DNA from 3 places in the Ectothiorhodospira variabilis genome. Region 2 is predicted to be linked to each of the others. Evidence: predicted binding sites of a transcription regulator. Region 2 holds the regulator's gene; each other region holds the start of a gene.

Region 1 (7,275 bases), on a different contig from region 2:
TCGCACTGACCCTCGTCTGGCTATTGGGGCCCGGGCCGGGGGCAGCCATCCTGGCATCCATGCTGGCTACCGGCGGCGCCATCACGGTGATGGACCGACTGCACGTGGCACCCCGTGAGCAGGCCCTGGAAACACTTTACGCGCAGACCCTCTCCCGCCCCCCTGCCCCACTGACGGTCACGGAAGATCCGCGCAGCAAGGTCATCGCCCAGGCCCTGGAGAGGCAACGCAAGCTGGCGGGGCGCCTGGCCGATACCGGGTCCCGTATCGCTGTCTCTGCCGCCGAAGTGTCCCATGCGTCGGTCACCCTCAAGCAGCGGGTGCACTCCCAGGTCTCCACCGTCAACGGCATCGCCGATGCGTCCGGGCACATCTCAGCCACGGTGCAGACCTCCGTGGAGAGTTCCGGGCAGGCTGCCGAGAGCGCCCGCCTGACCAACGAGGCCAGTCACGCCGGTCATGCCTGCGTGGAGGACGCCCTCAGTCACATGGAGGAGATGAAGGAACGCATGGAGCAGGCCTCCCAGCTCATGTCCCGTCTGGAAGGCCGCGCCGGAGAGATTCAGCGCATCACCGGGGTGATCAGCGGCATTGCCGAGCAGACCAATCTGCTGGCCTTGAACGCGGCCATCGAGGCCGCCCGTGCCGGCGAACAGGGCCGGGGTTTTGCGGTGGTGGCGGACGAGGTGCGCAGCCTGGCCAACCGAACCTCTCAGGCCACCGGTGAGATTGGTCAGATGGTCCAGGAGATCAACACGGAGACCCACCAGGCTGCCTCCACCATGCAGCAGTTGGTGGAGGCAGTGCAGGGCAGCGCCGACCGCACCGTGAAGGTGGATCAGCATCTCTCCGACATCCTCAACCACTCCGCCAATGCAGATAACTGCATCCAGACGGTGGTCAGTGGCGCCGAGCAGAATCACAATCATCTGGACGAGGTGACCCGGGCCATCCAGACCGTCAGCAGCCACCTGCGGGAGACCGAGGACGATGTGAGCCATCTGTCCTCCCAGGCGGAGCAACTGGCGGAGCGGGCGGAATTGATTTACGAGCTTCTGGGCGATGTGGGACTGGGGGGCCTGCACGATCAGGTGCGCCAGGAAGCCGAACAGGCTGCTGCTGCTGTCGGACACGCGTTCGAGGCGGCGGTGGACGCAGGCCGCATTCGCCTGGAGGATCTGTTCGACCGCAATTACAAGCCCATCCCGGATACCGATCCGGTGAAGCACAAGACCCGCTTCGACGATTTCACCGACAAGGTCCTACCAGCCATTCAGGAACCCATCCTGGAGCGCCATCGCTTTATCGCCTATGCCGGCGCCGTGGATGATCATGGTTATTTCCCCACCCATAACCGTCGCTATGCCAAGGCCCTGACCGGTGATTATGCCAAGGACCTGGCCAACAACCGCACCAAGCGGATCTTCAAGGACCGCACCGGCTCCCGCTGTGGCTCGCACCAGAAGCCCTATTTGCTGCAGACTTACAAGCGGGATACCGGGGAGATCATGCACGACCTCTCGGTGCCCATTTTCGTCAAGGGACGGCATTGGGGTGGTTTTCGTATCGGGTATCATGACCGGAGCGGCTGATCGCGCCGCCTGAATACACCGCCCGGTGCATGCCATGACATTCCCTGCCTATCCCTACAGCCTGCGGTCCGCCCTGCTGGGCTTCGTGCTGGCCCCCCTGCTGCTGATCGTGCTCCTGGCCGGATGGTCGGGGCTCACGAGTCTGGAAGCCCACATGGAAACGCGCATGCAGCAGGACATCGAACTGGTGGCCCGGGCCATCCACCTGCCGCTGAGTGATGCTCTGGCCCGCGGGGAGCGGGCCAATGTCCAGCAGGCCCTGGACTCTGCCTTTCGCATCGATCAGGTTTACGGTGCCTATGTCTATGACCACCAGGGTGAGTTGGTGGCTGCCAGTGGCCCGCGCAGTCCCTCCATGGATCGCCGTCGCGATGCCCGTCTCGCCACGGTGACCGGCACCCACGGGGCCTTTGACGACCGCAGTGGTCAGGAGATCTATTCCTTCTTCATGCCCCTGAGTGATGCGGGTGGCCGCATCAACGGGCTGCTCCAGGTCACCCGCCACGGCGGCGACTTCCACGAAGATCTCATGCAGGTGCGCTCCCGCGCCCTCATGGCCCTGGGGGTCCTCAGCCTGTTGTTCGTTGCGGTGGTCGTGCTGGGTCACCATCGAGCCGTAGGGCGCCATGTGAGCCGCCTGGTCAATGCCATGGCACGGGTGGGTCAGGGGGATCGTCAGTTGCGCGTGGCAGGTGCCGGGCCGCGGGAACTGCGTGTGCTGGCCGAGGCCATGAACCGGATGCTGGACAATATGGATCGTTCCAATGCTGAACTGGAGGCCCAGCGCCGTCATCAGGCCGCCCTGGAGGAACGCCTTCGCCAATCGGAAAAGCTGGCCGCCATCGGCCAGCTGGCGGCCGGGGTCGCCCATGAACTGGGTTCCCCCCTGGGGGTGATCAACGGGCAGGCGCAACGGGCCTTGCGACGTGTGGAGGCGGAAACCCCTCAGGCCCGGGCGCTGGCAGAGATCCGCCAGGAGGTGGGCCGCATGGATCGTATCGTGCGCCAGTTGATGGACTTTGGCCGAAGAAACCCCCCCCGTGTGCGTGATGAACCCGTGCGGCGTCTGGTCAGCGCTGCCCTCGCCCAGGTGGAGGATGAAGCACGGACCCGGGGAACCACTCTGCGTCTGGTCAATCAGGAGGATGGCCCGGTGATCCCCATGGATCGGGCGCGATTGGAACAGGCCCTGACGAATCTTTTGCGCAACGCCATCCAGGCCACGCCCGGCGGACAGGTCCAGGTGAACTGGACATCGGCGCAAGGGCGTCTGGCACTGGTGGTGGAAGATGATGGGCCGGGCATCGACCCGGACCATCGCTCACGATTGTTTGAACCCTTCTTTACCACCAAGTCCGTGGGCAGCGGCACGGGTTTGGGACTGGCGGTGGCCCATGGTGCCGTCACGGAGCACCATGGCGAGATCCACGTGGAGGAAAGCCCCCTGGGTGGGGCACGGTTCGTGCTTCATCTACCCCTCAATGTCGTGGCAACCGAAGGCAATGATGACCCAGACCTCCAACAAAAACCCTGAGCAGATCCTGGTCGTGGAGGACGATGCCTCCCATCGTGAGCTGGTGGTGGAAGAGCTCAAGGATGCCGGCCTGGATGTGTTCGCCGTGGGCGATGCGGAGGCGGCCCGGGCGCATCTGGAAAGCGGGCATATCTCGCTGGTCCTCAGTGACCTGCGCCTGCCCGGGAACGATGGCCAGGACTTGCTCATACAGTCCCGTCGCCTGCCCATGCCGCCGTCGTTCATCATGCTCACCGCGTTTGGCACCATTGCCCAGGCGGTTGAGGCCCTCAAGCAGGGAGCCGACGATTTTCTCACCAAGCCGGTGGATCTGGATCATCTGGTCATCTCCGTGCGCCGTGCCCTGCGCACCCGCCGATTACAGGCCGAAGTGGCCCGCTACCGCGAGCTGCTGGAGGCGGATGATTTCCATGGCCTGATCGGCAGCAGCCCGGCCATGCAGGCCCTGTACGAAAATGTGCGTCGACTGGCACGTGCCTCCGGACCGGTGCTGGTCACCGGGGAGTCGGGCACCGGCAAGGAACTTGTGGCCCGGGCCATTCACGCCGAGAGTGATCGCGCCGGTGGCCCCTTCGTGGCCATCAACTGCGCGGGCATACCCGGCGAACTCATGGAAAGCGAGCTCTTTGGCCATGCCGCCGGGGCCTTCAGCGGGGCGCAGCAGGCGCGCCGAGGCCTCTTCGCCGAAGCCCATGGCGGCACCCTGTTGCTGGACGAGATCGGCGAGATGCCCATGGCCATGCAGGCAAAGCTGCTGCGCCTGCTTCAGGATGGTCGTGTGCGTCCGGTGGGCAGTAATCAGGAAAAGGAAGCCAATGTGCGCGTCGTGGCGGCCACCAACCGTGATCTTGGGCCCATGATTGCCGAGAATTGTTTCCGCGAGGACCTGTTTTATCGCCTGGAAACCTTCCGCCTGCATGTGCCGCCGCTGCGCGAACGGGGTGATGACATCGAACGCCTGGCGGCGCGTTTCCTGGCCCGTTTCGGAGCGGCCATGGATCGTCCTGTGGAAGGCATCACCCCCGAGGCCATGCGCGCTCTGCGCAGCTACTCATTCCCCGGCAACGTGCGGGAATTGACCAACCTCATCGAGCGGGCGGTCACCTTCTGTCGTGGCACCGAGATCCAGTTGGCGGATCTCCCTGAGCGGCTTGATGCTGCACGCACCGAATCAGGTGCCGGCGCCGCGGCCACCCAATTGTGGTCGGAGGAGGACACCCACATGCCTACCCTTCAGGAGATCGAGGATCGCTACATCCGTTGGGTGCTCGAACGCCTGGATGGCAACAAGCGCCAGGCGGCCAAGGTGCTGGGGATCGGCCGCCGCACCCTTTACCGAAGGCTGGGAGATGGCGCCCAGGATGACGAGGCGGACATGGACGCTCAGGCATCCCAGCGCACGTAGCATGGTGGCGCATGTGCCATCCTGATCCACCCTCAGCGGGGGGGCATGGCAGTGCCGTAAGAGAATTTCGTTGGAGTGAAGGGCTACGGTCTCGGCATGGCCGTCCTGGCACGGAATCTGCTTATACAAGACGTAACACTAATTCCACCAGGAGAAACCGCATGAAACATCATCCCCTTCGCACCCTTTCCCTCACCGTGGCCATCGCCGGCCTCTTGGGCGTGGGTGGCCACGCCGTGGCCCAGCAGCAGGGTGATTTCCAGGGCCAGCAGCAACAGCCCCCGGGCATGGACCAGCAGCAGGCTCCCCAAGTGGATCCCCAAACCCTGGATCGCTTCGTGGATGCCTTTGTGGCCGTACAGCATATCCGCGATGACTTTGCCGAGCAGCTCCAGGATGTAACGGACGAGGCCGAGGCCCAGGCCCTGCAGCAGGAGGCCCAGGAGGAAATGATCAACGCCGTGCAGCAGGAAGGCATGAGTGTGGATGAGTACAATCAGGTGGCCATGTCGTTGCAGAACGACCCGGCCATGCTCCAGCAGGTCCAGGAGATGGCCGCCGAGCGGATGTAATCCTGGCTGCGGTCTACCTGCTCCAGGCCGGCCGGCTCATGCCGGCGGCCTGGCTTCCCCTTAAAGTTCGTTCTGAATCCGCTTGTAGCCCTGCACGAGGCCCACGTTCGTCTGTGCTACATCCTCCGAGAAGCTTGAAGCATCCGCCGTGACCGACTCGATGGTTTCCAGGTCGGTGTCCGAGTGGATATTGCTGGTGGAAGGGACGTAGAAGGATTCCGGTATGTGGCAGTCTTCCACCACCGAGTTATGGCGAATGACCGACCCTGCCCCCACCGAACAGTTGAACAGCACTGTATTGAAGCCGATAAAGACCTGGCTCCCCACCTTGCAGGGGCCATGAATGATGGAGCGGTGAGCAATGGAGGTCTTCTCGCCGATCTCCACACGGGCACCGGACTTGGAGTGGATCACCACGCCGTCCTGGATGTTCGAATTGTCGCCGATGATGATGGGCTCCAGTTCACCCTGAGCATCGAGTTCATCGGCCCGGATCACGGCATAGGGCCCAATGAAGACATGCTCCCCCACCACCACCTTGCCGCAGAGGATCGCTGTGGGGTCCACGAATGCGGACTCAGCCACTTTGGGAAGATGGCCTGTGGGATTCTTGCGTATCAAGCGTGTGTCCTCGCGTCAGTATGAAAAGGCTCGCCATGCTGCCACCGTTGAGGGGGCAAGGCAATTGCCCCACCGCCAGCCTGGATATCATCCGGGTGTGTGGCGGCGGCTGATGTGGTACGGCGTGATCTCGGAGTCATCCAGCGTGTCGTCACCCTCCTCCACCTTGAGCGATGCGCGGATACCCGCTTCCATCCGCGGATACTGCAGGTCCACCCCGAGATCCACCAGGCTCCGCCCTGCGACGACGACCCGTGACTCCCGAAGGAAGGACATCATGCCAGGACTGAGCACCTTTTCCGCCTCTGCCATGCTGACGCAGGGGGGGCGCGGGAGGTCTGCGGCATCAGCCACGGCATAGACGAAATCCGTCATGGAACGATGGTCACTGTCCCCCACGTTGTAGGTCTGCCCTTCCGGGCCATGATCCAGGGCGGCCGCGCACAGGGTGGCCAGATCATCGGCATGAATGCGATTGCCAGGGCCGGATTCTTCGGGGCAGATGACCGGCTCCCCCGCCCTGATGCGAGCCAGTGGAAGCCGGAAGGGGCCGTAGATCCCCGGGGCCCTGAGCACCACTACCGGGATGCGCGCCTCGGCCATGAGTTGGCTCAGGCGCTTTTCTGCATCCAGCCGGCGATGCCCGCGATCGGTCATGGGTGAGGGTTCAGTGAGGTCGTCCACCTGGGCTCCACCCTGGTCCCCATAAACCCCGGTAGTGCTGATGTAGACGATCTTCTCGGGTGGCTGGCGGCGACATGATTCGGTGAATCTGGCGGTTCTTGGATCCACCCGCCCTTCGTTGGGGGGCGGCGCGCTGTGCAGTACCAGGCAACCGGCCATGGGGAGTTCGTCCAGGCCTTCACCGGTATCCAGATCGGCCTGGAAGGTCTCGAAACCCATGGCCTTGAGGGCCTCTACCCGCTCGGTGCTCCGGGCCACGGCGATGACCCGGCGCCCCTCGCGAGCCATGCGGTGTCCAACGCGCTCCCCCACATAGCCGCAGCCCATGATCAGTACCGGTTTCATCATCGTTCTCCTGATTGACTGGCTTTGCGTGACTATACCGTTTAGGGGAAGGCCCTGTCCGGGCTGAGGGGCCAGGTTTTACCCAAAAAAAAGCCATCCGCCTGGGCGGATGGCCTTTCATTCATCTGGATCAAGCCTTGGCTGTGTCCAGCGCCTTCAAGGGGCCGACGCGGCCCTGTGCGGACCGTGCCGGAAGTCCCTGCCTGAGATCAGGCGCTGGAGAGTCGGGGCTGGCCCATCTTGCCGCGGCGACGACCGGGCAGTGGCTTGCCCGCTTCGGGCTTGGGTGCCACGGGCACCACCGGCTCGGAGAGGCTGCCGTCGACTGCCACTTGCAGGCCCTTGCGGTAGGCATCCTGAGCCAGCTTTTCTTCACCCACCTGATCCAGGATCTCGCCCAGCTCACGGTAAGCTTCGGGCGTGGGCTTGGCATTCACGCTGGATTCCAGGTAGCCGCGGGCCTTGCCCCAGGCCTTGCCCTTCTTGCACAGACGACCCAGGGTGAGCAGCAGCACCGGATCG
Region 2 (7,275 bases):
AGGCCGAGGACCTCACCTGGGAGCTGTTCCGCGACACCCTCATCGAGCAGGCAGAGCAGGGCGTGGACTATTTCACCATCCATGCCGGCGTGCTGCTGCGCTATGTGCCGCTCACCGCCCAGCGGCTCACCGGCATCGTCTCCCGGGGCGGTTCCATCATGGCCAAGTGGTGCCTGGCCCACCATGAAGAGAACTTCCTCTACACCCATTTCGAGGACATCTGCGAGATCATGAAGGCCTATGACGTGGCCTTCTCCCTGGGGGACGGGCTGCGCCCGGGCAGCCTGGCCGATGCCAACGACGCCGCCCAGTTCGCCGAGCTGGAGACCCTGGGCGAGCTCACCCGCATCGCCTGGGAGCACGATGTACAGGTGATGATCGAGGGCCCGGGGCATGTGCCTTTGCACCGCGTGAAGGAGAATGTGGAAAAGGAGCTGGCAGACTGCTTCGAGGCGCCTTTCTACACCCTGGGGCCGCTGGTCACGGATGTGGCCCCGGCCTACGATCACATCACCTCCGGGATTGGCGCCGCCAACATCGGCTGGTATGGCACGGCCATGCTGTGCTACGTGACCCCCAAGGAGCACCTGGGGCTGCCCAACAAGCAGGACGTTCGCGACGGCATCATCACCTATCGCATCGCCGCCCATGCGGCGGATCTGGCCAAGGGTTTCCCCGGGGCACAGGTGCGCGACAACGCCCTGTCAAAGGCCCGCTTCGAGTTCCGCTGGCAGGATCAGTTCAACCTGTCGCTGGACCCGGAGCGGGCGCGGGAATTCCATGACGAGACCCTGCCCAAGGAGGCGCACAAGGTGGCCCATTTCTGCTCCATGTGCGGGCCACATTTCTGTTCCATGAAGATCACTCAGGATGTGCGGGAGTATGCGGCGCGCCAGGGCATGTCCGCTGAGGAGGCCCTGGAGAAGGGGATGCAGGAGAAGGCGGTGGAGTTCGTGGAGAAGGGGGGGAAGGTGTACCGGGAGGTGTAGGCTTTCTTGCCTTCCCCCAATGCCTGCGACTACTCAGGTTCCCCGAAGCGCTCCCCGATCAATCCCTCCAGCGCTTCCAGGGCCTGCTCGGCATCCTCCCCCTCGGCGATCAGGCGCACGGTGGTGCCGCGGCTGGCGGCCAGCATCATGATGCCCATGATGCTCTTGCCATTCACGCGGCGGCTGCCCTTTTCCACCTCCAGGTCAGCCGCATAACTACTGGCCAGGTTGACGAACTTGGCCGCTGCACGTGCATGCATGCCCAGCTTGTTGATGATCTCGACTTCCCGCGTGGGCATTTAACTGTGGGTCTCGCAGAGAAGGATGCCGTCGTGGCCACCACTGATGGCCTTGTTGACCAGTTCATGCAGGCGCAGGGTGGGGTAGTTCAGCACTCGCACCAGCATGGGGAGGTTCAGCCCGGCGATCACCTGGACCTTGGGCTGCTGGGTGAGACGGTTGGCGATATTGCTGGGGGTGGAGCCGTACATGTCGGTGAGCACCAGGACGCCGTCCCCCTGGTGGAGTCGATGATAGGCATCGATGGCCTTGCCCAGGAGGATGTCCGGGTCACCGGACTGGGAGACCGCCAGGCAGTACGTTTCCAGCGGGATGGTGCCCATCATGGAACGCGCCGTGTTGAGCAGGTCTTCCCCGATGTGATTGTGTGTAATGATCATGAGTCCGACGGACATGCTGGCATCCCGGTTCAAGGATCAGGAAAGTTCACGGTGACGGGTGCTCACCGCCTCGCCCCTGAGGCCGCGGAAATGTTCCGCCAGTCTCTCCGCTAGATAGACTGAGCGATGCTGCCCGCCAGTGCAACCAATGGATACGGTCAGGTATGAGCGGTTTTCACCCTCGAATCGCGGGATCCAGGTGGTCAGGAAGTCGCGCAACGAGGCAAACATCTCCTCCACCATGGGGTGATTGTCCAGGAATCGGGCCACTTCCTCGTCACGGCCGGTAAGGCCGCGCAGCAGCGGTTCCCAGTGAGGGTTGGGAAGACAGCGTACATCGAAGACAAAATCCGAGTCCACTGGTGCGCCATGCTTGAAACCGAAGGACTGGATCAGCAGGGAGATGCCCCGGTCGGCGGCCTGTTCCACACGCTCACGGATCGTCTGACTCAGCTGGTGCACGTTGGTGCGGGTGGTGTCGATGGCGAGATCGGCATGGTTGGCGATATTGGAGAGCAGCTTGCGCTCCAGATGGATGGCCTCCCACAAGGGCACGCCGTCGCGGGTGAGGGGATGCCGTCGACGGGTCTCGCTGAAGCGTCGCAGCAGGGTCTCCTCCTCTGCCTGGAGGAAGATGATCTGCAGATCCACGCCCATGGCGCGGATCTCCTCGACGATGGTGTCGAAACGATCCAGTTCCTCGATGCCGCTGCGGGCGTCGATGCCCACGGCGGCCTCGTCGTACAGGGTGAGGCGGGGGCTGCGCAGCTGCGCGACCACCGCTGTGAGCAGGCCCAGGTGCAGGTTATCGATGCAGTAATAGCCCGCATCCTCCAGGGCATGCAGGGCCACGGTCTTGCCGGAGCCGGACAGGCCACTGACGATGATGAGCTTCATGGGCTTTCGCTCTGCATCTGCTTGCGTTGTCGGGCAGCCAGGTCGTCGCCGGCATAATAACCGCGCAGGCGCAGCAGGTGGTTGCGAATCGCGCCTTCCACCATGACGGCCAGGTTGCGTCCCGGGGCGACCGGCAGGGTGATGACCGGGATTTCCAGCCCCAGCACCACCCGGGTGTAGCGCACCCCGTGCAGGCGGTCGATATCCTCGGCCTGCACCTTGGCCTGATCCTTGAGATCGATGATCAGGCGCAGGTACTTGCTGTTCTTGATGGCGCTATCGCCGTACATGGCCTTCACATTGAGCACGCCCAGCCCCCTCACCTCGAGAAAATTCTCCAGCACCGGCGGGCAGGTGCCACGCAGGATGTCCGGGGCGATGCGGGCGAATTCCGGGGCATCGTCCGCCACCAGGCGGTGGCCCCGGCTGATGAGCTCCAGGGCCAGTTCGCTCTTTCCCACGGCGCTATCGCCGGTCAAGAGCACCCCGATTCCCAGCACTTCCATGAACACCCCGTGCAGGGTGGTGGTCTCCGCCAGCTTGTTGCTGAAGAAGTAACGCAGGATATTGATCAGCTCATGGCTGGGCAGGGCGGTGCGCAGCAGCGGCACCGACTGGCGCTCCGACAGGGTGCGCAGCTCCGGGAGGGGCTCCAGGTTATCGGTCACGATCAGCATGGAGGAGGCGCCGCTGCACAATTGCTCCAGAATGTCTCGCTGGGAGTTCTTGCGCAGCGACCACAGGTAGCGCATCTCATCATTCCCCAGTACCTGGATCTGGTTGGGGTGGATGATGTTCAGGTGACCCACCAGGGACGGACTGCCATGGGGGGTGGACCGGTGCGATATGCTCCGGCCACCCCCCTGAGTACCCGCCACCCAGGTGAGGCCCAGGCGCTCCTCCATGACCTCCATGATGTTGCTGACGGTGAGCGAGTCGGTCATGGGCTCATCCCGGGGCTTCGGTGTCCCATTCCCGCACCAGAGTCAGCAGGTCCGAAGGACCGGAGGTGCTGCGCAGCCGGGCCAGCGTCTCCGGATCGGAGAACATCCTTGCCAGCAACGCGAGGATCTGGAGATGCTCGTCCGTGCAGTCTGCCGGCACCACCAGCGCGAACAGGATGTCCACCGGCTCACTGTCGGGGGCATCGTAGTCGACGCCCTTTTCCAGCTTGAGCAGCGCGGCACAGGCCTCGCTGGCGCCGGCCAGTCGACCGTGGGGGATGGCCACGCCATGCCCCAGGCCCGTGCTGCCCAGGCGCTCCCGGGCCAGCAGGCTGTCGAAGATCTCGCCCTGGGTGAGCTTGGGTAGATGATTGGAGAGCATCTCGCCCAGCATCTCCAGCGCACGTTTCTTGCTGCTCACGTCCGTCTGGCAGTGCACCCGCTCAGGGGCGAGAAGATCACCGATGTTCATGAAACGCTCACTCGATGTGGTTGCGGTGGGAGCCTTCCGCCCGGTGGTGGTCCTTGAGCTTCTCCTTGTGCTTCACCACCTGGCGATCCAGTTTGTCCACCAGGGCGTCGATGGCGGCGTACATGTCCGTATGCGTGGCCTCGGCATGGATGCTGTTACCGCTGAGCAACAGGTTGCTCTCGGCCTTTTGCTGCAGCTTCTCCACGGTCAGGATCACATGCACGTCGATGACGTTGTCAAAATGCCGCTCCAGGCGCTCGAACTTCTCGTTGACGTAGTTGCGCAGAGCGTCGGTCAGGTCGACGTGATGACCGGTGAGGTTGATCTGCATGAGATGACTCCTTGGGAATGGATAGGGATGGGTAATGATCAGGACGGCTGCGTGGGTTTGCTTCAAACGAGCCGCTTGCGTTCGTTGGATGGCGGAATGGACATGGCCTCACGGTACTTGGCGACCGTGCGTCGTGCCACATGAATGCCGCGATCCACCAGGACCTGGGCGATCTTGCTGTCACTCATGGGTTTGCCCTGGGGCTCCTCGGCAACCAGCTTGCGGATCATGGCGCGTATCGCGGTGGCTGAACACTCACCGCCGTCGGCCGTGCCCACGTGGCTGGAAAAGAAATACTTGAATTCGTAGATGCCCCGGGGGGTATGCATGAATTTTTGGGTGGTCACCCGGGAGATGGTGGACTCATGCATCTCTAGTTGCTCGGCGATATCGCGCAGCACCAGGGGTTTCATGGCCTCGTCACCGTATTCCAGGAAGGCACGCTGGTGCTCCACGATGGCTGTGCCCACCCGCAGCAGCGTTTCGTTGCGGCTTTGCAGGCTCTTGATGAACCAGCGTGCCTCCTGGAGGCTGTTGCGCATGTAGGTGTTGTCCTGGCTGGAATCGGCGCGGCGCACGAAACTGGCATACAGGGGGTTCACCCGCAAGCGCGGCGCGATTTCCGGGTTGAGCTCCACCTGCCAGCGGCCTTCGCGCTTGCGCACGAACACATCAGGGATGATGTATTCGGGCGAACTGCTGCTGATGAGCCCGCCCGGGCGCGGGTTCAGTGTCTGGATCAGGGCGATCACCTGCTGCAACTCGCCATCATCCAGCCCCAGGCGCCGCTGCACGCCCTTGTAGTCACGCGCACCCAGGGCATCCAGGTGTTCGCGGGCCAGGGCGCGGGCCTCGGCCAGCCAGGGGGTGTCCTCCGGGAACTGAGCCAGTTGCAGGGTCAGGCACTCGGCCAGGTCACGTGCGCCCACGCCCACCGGGTCCAGGTGCTGAACCATGTTCAGTACGGCTTCCACCTCATCCAGTTCCAGGTCCATTTCCCGGTCCGTGGCCAGGGTTGCATGGATCTGCTCGATGGGTTCGGCCAGATAGCCGTCTTCGTTAATGGAATCGATGATGGTCAAGGCAATGGCCCGGTCACGCTCACTCATGGACGACAGGTGCACTTGCCACATGAGGTGTTCATGCAGGCTTTCCGAGGGGCCGGTCTGGTTCTCGAAAAGGTCTCGCCCGTCGTGGTCCGACTGTCCGGCGCTGGAAGGGGGCACATCGTAGATGTCGTCCCAGTTGCTGTCCACCGGTAATTCGTCGGGGATCTGCTCCTGACTGCCGTCGGCGTTGCCTTCCGTCTCGGCGGCGGCCTCCGCTGCTTCTGCTGCCTCGGAGGTTTCGGCCTGCTCCTGCTCGCGAGGCTCCTCGCTGGCGGTCTCCTGATCGGCCTCCGTGCCCTCCACGGCCTCGAGCATGGGGTTGGTTTCCAGGGTCTCCTGGATCTGGGCCTGCAATTCCAGCGTCGAGAGCTGCAGCAGGCGAATGGCCTGCTGCAGCTGGGGGGTCATGGTCAGGTTTTGACCCAGCCGGAGCTGGACGGACGGTTTCAACATAGCACGATGTGCGCCATCGGGCCGGGGCCCGGGTCTTTGATGCCTGATGATGAAGGCGGGGGCAGGCCCCCGGCGTAAATGATGCTTTCAGGGGAGATTATACGGTGTGCCAGCAAAAATGGGACCCATGTCCCGAAAACCGCATGCTGAACGGGGGGGCTTGGCTTCACAGGCGGAAGTTCTCCCCCAGATAGACGCGGCGGACCTGCGGGTCGGCCAGTACGTCTTCCGGCGCGCCCTGGCTGATGATGTGCCCGCCACTGAGGATGTAGGCCCGGTTGCAGATGCCCAGGGTCTCGCGCACGTTGTGGTCGGTGATCAGTACGCCGATGTTCCGTGACGTGAGATGGGTGATGATCCGCTGGATCTCGATCACCGAGATGGGGTCCACGCCGGCGAAGGGTTCGTCCAGAAGGATGAAGGCCGGTTCGGTGGCCAGGGCACGGGCGATCTCCACGCGCCGTCGTTCGCCACCGGAGAGACTGACCCCGGCGTTGTCGCGGATGTGCTGGATCTGGAACTCCTCCAGCAGGGATTCCATCTTCTCCAGGCGCTGGGCCTTGTTGAGGTCGCGGCGGACCTCCAGCACGGCCATGATGTTGTCTGCCACGGAGAGCTTGCGGAATACCGAGGGCTCCTGGGGCAGATAGCCCACGCCCATGCGGGCCCTCGCGTGCATCGGCAGTCGGGTGATGTCGCGGCCATCCAGACGGATCTGGCCTTCGTCGCAGGGTACCAGGCCCACGATCATGTAGAAGCAGGTGGTCTTGCCGGCGCCATTGGGGCCCAGCAGGCCCACCACCTCACCGCTGTTGATGTGGATGGAGGCGCCGTCCACGGGTTTGACTGCCCGGTAACGCTTGACCAGCTTGTCGGTCTCCAGGCGGCTCATGGGGTGTCGCCGTCCTCCGGCCGGGAGCGAGAACGATCCCGGGGTGCGAAGATGGCCTCCACCCGGCCTGTGTCGCCGGTGCTGGCTTCAAGGGTGGCGGCCTCCAGGTTATAGACGATGCTGCTGCCGCGGAATTCGTCATCCCCCTGCCATACCCGGGCCTCGCCGGTGAGCACCACCCGCGGTCCATCCGGAAAGAACTCCATGCGTCGTGCCTCGGCGCGAACCTCACGGTTGGATTCATCCCGTGTGGTCAGGGTGGCCAGGCGCCCTTCTGAGACCATGCGCTGGAGTTGCCGCTGGGGGGCATGCACCGTCACCTCGTCGCCCGTGATGACGGTATCGCCCTGGGTGATGGTGACGTTGCCCCGGTAAATACTCACCCCCCGCTGATCGTCCAGGCTGGCGCGATCCGCCTCGATGCGGATGGGCAGGTCGGGGTCGTGCTGGCCCTGTGCAACAGGCATACATGACAGCAAAACGGCCAATAGCAGCCCCGCCACAAACG
Region 3 (7,275 bases), on a different contig from region 2:
CCGGGTGAAGGAGGCATGACCCGGGTCGACTTCTACCTCCTCAAGGGCACCCACGCCCAGCAGCGCCTCACCACCGTCTGCCGCCTGGTGCACAAGGCCTTCGGCCTTGGGCATCGGGTGCATATCCACACCCGCTCGCAAAACGAGGCCCGGGCACTGGACGACCTGCTGTGGACCTTCAAGGACGATGCCTTCATCCCCCACGGCATCAACCCGGATGATGTCCGCGTGCCCGTGAGCATCGGCCCCAACCCCCCTGAGACGGCCCAGGTGCTGGTGAATCTGGCGGCCGAAGTGCCTGAGCACTTCGAGCGCTTCGAGCGCGTGGCCGAGGTGGTCAACGAGGACCCCGCCATCCGCGACAGCGGCCGGACGCGGTTCCGGCACTACCGGGAGCAGGGCTGCGACCTGCATCACCACCCCTTGGGCAGGTGACCGGCACCCCAAAAAAAGATTAATATAATCCGTCACTTTCGCCCCGCATCCGATACAGGCCCCATGGAAAAGACCTACGACCCCCGCGCCATCGAACAAACCGTCTACCAGGAATGGGAAACCCATGGCTGGTTCGCCGCCAGTGGCGAGGGGGACCCCTACTGCATCATGCTGCCGCCACCCAACGTGACCGGCACCCTGCACATGGGGCACGCCTTTCAGGACACGCTGATGGACACCCTCATCCGCTACCACCGGATGTGCGGCGACAACACCCTGTGGCAGGGCGGCACCGACCACGCCGGCATCGCCACCCAGATGGTGGTGGAACGGCAACTGGCCCGGGACGGGCAGTCCCGTCACGACCTGGGCCGCGACGCCTTCCTGGACAAGGTGTGGCAGTGGCGCGAGCACTCCGGCCACCAGATCCAGCAGCAGATGCGTCGCCTGGGCACCTCCATCGACTGGAGCCGGGAACGCTTCACCATGGACGACGGCCTCTCCGAGGCGGTGACGGAAGTCTTCGTGCAACTGTTCGACGAGGGCCTGATCTACCGGGGCAAGCGCCTGGTGAACTGGGACCCGGTCCTGCACACCGCCGTCTCCGACCTGGAAGTGCTCTCCGAGGAAGAACAGGGCAAGCTCTGGCACATGCGCTACCCCCTGGCCGACGGCTCCGGCCATCTGGTGGTGGCCACCACCCGACCCGAGACCATGCTGGGCGACACCGCCGTGGCGGTTAACCCGGAGGACGAGCGCTACCGGCACCTGATCGGCAAGGAAGTGGAACTGCCGCTCACCGGCCGGCGCATCCCGGTGATCGCCGATGACTACGTGGACCCGGAATTCGGCTCCGGCTGCGTGAAGATCACCCCCGCCCACGACTTCAATGACTATGCCGTGGGCACCCGGCACGACCTGCCCATGATCAACATCTTCACCATCGACGCGAAGATCAACGACGAGGCCCCCGAGGCCTATCGGGGCCTGGACCGCTTCGAGGCCCGTGAGCGGGTGATCCAGGATCTGGACGCCCAGGGCCTGATGGAGCGCATCGATGACCACAAGCTGATGGTGCCCCGGGGCGATCGCAGCGGCGCCGTCATCGAACCCTTCCTCACCGACCAGTGGTACGTGAAGGCGGGCCCGCTGGCCGAGCCGGCCATCCAGGCGGTGGAGGATGGCCGCATCCGCTTCGTGCCGGAAAACTGGAACAAGACCTACTTCGAATGGATGCGCAACATCGAGGACTGGTGCATCTCCCGGCAGATCTGGTGGGGCCATCGCATCCCCGCCTGGTACGACGATGCCGGCAACATCTACGTGGCCCGCAGCGAGGAAGAGGCCCGCAGCAAGTACGGCCTGGGCTCGGATGTGACCCTCACCCGCGATCCCGACGTGCTGGACACCTGGTTCAGCTCGGCCCTGTGGCCCTTCTCCACCCTGGGCTGGCCGGAAAAGACCCCCGAGCTCAAGACCTTCTACCCCACCTCGGTGCTGGTGACCGGCTTTGACATCATCTTCTTCTGGGTGGCCCGCATGATCATGATGGGCCTGAAGTTCATGGACGATGTGCCCTTCCGGGAGGTGTATGTCACCGGCCTGATCCGGGACGCCGAAGGCCAGAAGATGTCCAAGTCCAAGGGCAACGTGCTCGACCCCATCGACCTGATCGACGGCATCACCCTGGATGACCTGCTGGCCAAGCGCACCCAGGGCCTGATGCAGCCGCAGATGGAAAAGCGCATCGCCAAGGCCACGAAAAAGCAGTTCCCCGATGGCATCCCCGCCTTCGGCACCGACGCCCTGCGCTTCACCCTGGCGGCCCTGGCCTCCAGCGGTCGGGACATCAAGTTCGATCTGGGCCGCATCGAGGGCTACCGCAACTTCTGCAACAAGCTGTGGAACGCGGCCCGCTATGTGCTCATGAACACCGAGGGGCAGGACACCGGCGTGAACGGCGGCCAGGTGGAGCTCTCCCTGGCCGACCGCTGGATCACCTCCCGCCTGCAGGTCACCATTGCCGAGGTGCATCGCCAACTGGGTGAATACCGTTTCGACCTGGCCGCCCGTGCCCTGTATGAATTCACCTGGCACGACTACTGCGACTGGTATCTGGAGCTGTGCAAGCCGGTGCTCACCGGCGAGGACAGCAGCGAGGCCGCCCGCCGCGGCACCCGCCAGACCCTGGTCCAGGTACTGGAGACCCTGCTGCGGCTGATGCACCCCATCATGCCCTTCATCACCGAGGCCATCTGGCGTCAGGTGGCCCCGCTGGCCGGTCGCGAGGGTGCCACCATCATGCACCAGCCCTACCCCCAGGTGGACGAGAGTGCACGGGACGCCCAGGCGGACAAGGAAATCGAGTGGGTGAAGAACTTCATCCTGGGCATGCGCCGCATCCGCGCCGAAATGGACATCAGCCCCGGCAAGCCCCTGCCCGTGCTGCTGCACAACTGGCAACCGGAGGATCAGACCCGCTTCCAGTCCAGCCGCGCCTTCATCGAATTCCTGGGCAAGCCCGAGTCGGTGCAGTGGCTGCACGGCGAGGAGCCCCCGGAGTCGGCCATGGCCTTGGTGGGAGAGATGCACCTGCTCATCCCCCTGGCCGGCCTGATCGACAAGGAGGCAGAGATCGCCCGACTTGAAAAGGAAGTGGCCAAGGTGCAGAAGAACCTCACCCAGTGCCGGGGTCGACTGGAAAACCCCAGCTTCGTGGACCGCGCCCCCGCCGAGGTGGTGGAGAAGGAACGCACCCGGGTGGCGGAGATGAGCGCCAGCCTGCGGGAACTGGAAGGGCAGCTGGAGAAGATTCGGCGGTTGTGAGGTGTATGAGGGGGAGGGCCCGAGCGCCCTCCCCTCCTTGTCAGCTTTCCCACAATCCTCAGCAACCCACCCCCTACCCTTAAATATATCCATAAAAAAAACAAGCACTTGAAAACCACGGCCTCCTGGCCCGCTCCTTGCTAAAGATTCGGCACAACACCGACTCAAGGAGCCCCTTCGTGACCCGCCCCAACCTCCACCCCGACGCCGCCAACGCCCGCTACATCAGCTTCAAGGACCTGGACTGTGACGGCAACGCCAAACTGGTCATGAACCTGATCGAGGAATACACCGCCGACCCCGACCAGAAATCCCCCTTCTGGGACTACTTCCTGGGCAAGCGCAATCCCAAATCCGGCCCCAAGCCCGACGACCTGTTCCTGATCCACGCCAACATCAATCAGATCCGCGAACTGTTCGAGGAGTGTGGCGACGACGATGCCCAGGCCCTACTCACCTGGGTGGAGGAGGCCTGCTGCTGAGTGGGTGCCCACACCCCGGGGATCTGCCGCCGCCTCGAAACGGCCATCCGTCTCCACAACCACCGCCTGCAGATTGCCCCAGGGTCGAGACCGGGCCTCCAGTACATGCCCATACGCTTCCAGTTGCGCCTTGAGCTCATCACTGAAGGCATCCGGTTCATATTCGATGTAGTCCGGCAGGTACTGATGGTGATGACGGGGCGACGACACCAGGCGATCGGCACCACCACCGGCATGAAAATCCAGGGCCGACAACAGCACCATGGTGATGATCCGACTGCCGCCCGGCGTACCCAGCGCAGCCACCCGATCATCCATCTCCAGAAAGGTGGGCGACATGCTCGACAGCATGCGCTTGCCCGGCTCGATGCGATTGGCCGACGACTGGATCAGGCCATAGGCATTGGGTGTACCCGGTGCGGCCGTGAAATCATCCATGTGGTTGTTCAGGACCACCCCCGTCCCGGCAGGCATGAACCCTGAGCCAAAGGGATAGTTCAGCGACAGGGTGGCCGACACCCGGTTGCCCTGCGCATCAATGATGGAGAAATGGGTGGTATCCTCCCCACCCCGCAGGCCCGCCGGCCCCGGCAACTGCTCGCTGGGCCGGGCCCGGCCCGGGTGCACCGTGGCGGCCAGCCCGGCCGCGTAGCGCGGATCGATGAGACGCTCCACCGGCACCTCCACAAAGTCGACATCCCCCAGATACCGGGCCCGATCGTGATAGGCCAGGCGCATCGCCTCCACCCCGTGATGCAACCGATCCGCCTCGTCCATGGCCTCAAGATCGAAGCGTTCCATCATTTGCATGGCCTGGGCCAGGGCGATGCCACCCGAGGACGGCGGCGGCGCCGACACCACCCGCATGCCCCGGTAATCGAAGCTGATCGGCTCGCGCTCCACCACCTGATAGCTTGCCAGATCCTCCTGGGTCCAGATCCCCCCGGCCTCGCTCACGGCCTCGACGAGCCGCTCGGCCACGGGCCCCCGGTAGAACCCATCACGCCCCGAATCCGCCAGTCGCTCCAGGGTGAGGGCCAGGTCCGGCTGATGGATCACGAAGCCCTCTTCCGGCACCTCGCCATCATCCAGAAAGACCGCTGCCGACGCCGGCCACGCTCGCAAGGTGTCGCGCCGGAAGGAGGTCAACCGCTCATAGACCGGGTCCACCGGGAACCCTTCCCGGGCCAGACGGATGGCCGGCTCCAGCAACGTTGTCAGAGGCAGCGCCCCATATTCCCGGACGATATGATCCAGGGCGGCGGGCGTGCCGGGAATGGCGGCTGCCAGGGGGCCATTCATTACCCGATCCCTATCCACCTCGCCTTCATCATCCAGAAACATGTCTGCATCGGCGGCCAGCGGCGCCCGCTCCCGGGCATCCACCATGACCTGACGCCCGGTGGCGGCCTCATGCAATAGCCAGAAGCCACCCCCGCCCAGACCGGACCCATAGGGCTCCACCACCGCCAGCGCCGCGCCCACTGCCACGGCAGCATCGAACGCATTCCCGCCCCGGGACAGCACCTCCAGGGCCACCTCGGTCGCCAGGGGATGGGGCGTGGCCACCCCATGGGGCGGCGCATCCGCCAGCAGCGGCCCGGCACAGGCCAGGCAGATCAGAAGGACGAGGGATCGAGTGGAACGGGACATCGCGGTCTCCTGGGGAACGATGAGGGGCGGCGGAAACGGTTGGCCATCCACACCCATCATGTGGGTATCGATATCTTTTGGGATACGGATTTCCAGGGTCTGATAGTTTGGCTGCACAACATACTATAAAGCCCCGGCGCGGCCTTCCATGGACACCAGGGGCACACACCACCAAGGGAGTCCCACATGACCGTGCTTTTCAAACGTGCCACGCTCGCCCTGTGCATCACTGGCATCATGGGCGCATCCGCCACCGCACAGGCCACCAACGCCATGAACATGGACGCCTACGGGGCCATTGCCGGCGGCATGGGCGGAGCCGGCGTGGCCCACGAGACAGGCAATTCCGCCGTGATGAACAACCCCGCCACCCTGGGCATGCGCCGTGGCGAGGTGAATACCGTAGGGTTGGGCTACGCCCTGCTGGCCCCGCGGGTGACCGCTGAGCACCCTGACGCGGGCAAGGACAAGAGCCGCGCTCGCAGCTTTCACATGCCATCCGTATCCTACATCCGCACCCAGGATCGCTTCAGCTTCGGCGCCGCCGTGATGGCCCAGGGCGGCATGGGCACCGACTACCGCACCGGGTCATCCCTATTCTCCGGTGGAACATCCATGATGGGGGAGATGGTGCCCCTATCGGGCGAGCCCATCAAATCGGAGCTGAGCATGGGCCGCGTCATGTTCCCCCTGGCCTTCCGGGTGAGCGACCGGGTGGCCGTGGCGGCGCAGCTGGATTACGTCTGGGCGGCGCTGGACCTGCAGTTGGATCTGGACGGCCAGACCTTCGGCATGATGGCGCAACCGGGCGGCACGCCCAACCTGGGCTCGGCCAGCGGCAGCATGATCACGGAACGCTTCCAGCCGGCATTCCAGGCGGGGCAGATCCAGGACGTGAGCTATGCCCGCTTCGATTTCAACCGGGACGACCGCTTCCGGGGCGAGGCCACCGGCGACGGCCTGGCAGGCAAGCTGGGCATCGTGGTCCAGGCCACCGATCGCGTCACCCTGGGCGCCAGCTACCACACCCGCACCCGGCTGGATGATCTGTCCACCAGCAGCGCCAGACTGAGCCTCGGGGTACTGCCCCAGGGGAGTACGGAGTTCCAGACCCAGCCCGTCTCGGGCCGCATCCGGATCAATGACTTCCAGTGGCCGGAAAGCTATCACCTGGGCGTGGCCTTCCAGGCCACGGACCGCCTGCTGCTGGCCGGTGACGTTCGCCACGTGCTGTGGTCCGACGTGATGAAGAGCCTGGACATGACCTTCACCGCCGACAACACACCCGAGAACGGCGACTTTGCCGGGGCCGAACTGGACGCATCCCTCACCCAGCGCTGGAAGGATCAGACCGTGATCGCCCTGGGCGCCGCCTACCGGGTGAACGACCGCTGGACCGTGCGCGGCGGCACCAACTACGCCAGCAATCCCATCCCCGACGAGACCGTCAACCCGCTGTTCCCCGCCATCGTGCAGCATCACTTCAGCGGCGGCTTCAGCTACCGGTTCTCACCCCAGAGCGCCCTGCACGCCTCCCTCACCTACGCCCCCAAGGTCACCGTCACCCAGTCCGGCCCGGCCTTTGAGGGCACGCGGATCTCCCACAGCCAGACCGTGTATCGGGTGAATTATGGGTATCGGTTCTGACCCGGATGGCCTGGACGGCCGTTCAGACGACGCGGCAAACACCACCACGCCGGGGGTCCCCCGCCCCCCGGAATCCCCCTTCATGACGCTCCACGCAGTGGGTGCCGCCGAAGAAGAGATTACGGTCCTGCCACACCTGGCAGGACCGGCCGCCATCCACCAGGGCCTTGCAGACGGAAGGCGCCAGCCCGCCCTCCAGGTTCAGCAATCCGGCTTCATAATGCACGCGAGG

Evidence for each region. The regulator sigma-54, encoded in region 2, starts transcription at its own class of promoters, with help from an activator protein. The targets are predictions, from matches to a motif close to TGGCANGNTNCNTGCTT.
Region 1: LPW30_RS01355 (DUF4168 domain-containing protein) is a predicted target of sigma-54. The motif match lies at 4,638-4,654, and genes of this name have one in related genera.
Region 3: cowN (N(2)-fixation sustaining protein CowN) is a predicted target of sigma-54. The motif match lies at 3,388-3,404, and genes of this name have one in related genera.

The regions. Positions count from the first base shown of each region.
Region 1 is NZ_JAJNAO010000001.1:298,820-306,094, forward strand. Features, by position in the region: gene LPW30_RS01340 (methyl-accepting chemotaxis protein) at 1-1,592, shown strand, start outside; gene LPW30_RS01345 (ATP-binding protein) at 1,627-3,126, shown strand; gene LPW30_RS01350 (sigma-54-dependent transcriptional regulator) at 3,098-4,531, shown strand; gene LPW30_RS01355 (DUF4168 domain-containing protein) at 4,693-5,103, shown strand; gene LPW30_RS01360 (LbetaH domain-containing protein) at 5,164-5,724, opposite strand; gene LPW30_RS01365 (NAD-dependent epimerase/dehydratase family protein) at 5,812-6,753, opposite strand; gene LPW30_RS01370 (heme biosynthesis HemY N-terminal domain-containing protein) at 6,963-7,275, opposite strand, start outside.
Region 2 is NZ_JAJNAO010000002.1:186,368-193,642, reverse strand. Features, by position in the region: gene thiC (phosphomethylpyrimidine synthase ThiC) at 1-989, shown strand, start outside; gene LPW30_RS03535 (HPr family phosphocarrier protein) at 1,019-1,288, opposite strand; gene LPW30_RS03530 (PTS sugar transporter subunit IIA) at 1,289-1,684, opposite strand; gene rapZ (RNase adapter RapZ) at 1,706-2,566, opposite strand; gene hprK (HPr(Ser) kinase/phosphatase) at 2,563-3,510, opposite strand; gene LPW30_RS03515 (PTS sugar transporter subunit IIA) at 3,515-3,982, opposite strand; gene hpf (ribosome hibernation-promoting factor, HPF/YfiA family) at 3,990-4,313, opposite strand; gene LPW30_RS03505 (RNA polymerase factor sigma-54) at 4,376-5,875, opposite strand; gene lptB (LPS export ABC transporter ATP-binding protein) at 6,042-6,767, opposite strand; gene lptA (lipopolysaccharide transport periplasmic protein LptA) at 6,764-7,234, opposite strand.
Region 3 is NZ_JAJNAO010000004.1:153,505-160,779, forward strand. Features, by position in the region: gene LPW30_RS07080 (leucyl aminopeptidase) at 1-19, shown strand, start outside; gene LPW30_RS07085 (DNA polymerase III subunit chi) at 16-435, shown strand; gene LPW30_RS07090 (valine--tRNA ligase) at 499-3,261, shown strand; gene cowN (N(2)-fixation sustaining protein CowN) at 3,441-3,743, shown strand; gene ggt (gamma-glutamyltransferase) at 3,711-5,396, opposite strand; gene LPW30_RS07105 (OmpP1/FadL family transporter) at 5,583-7,043, shown strand; gene LPW30_RS07110 (gamma-glutamyltransferase family protein) at 7,066-7,275, opposite strand, start outside.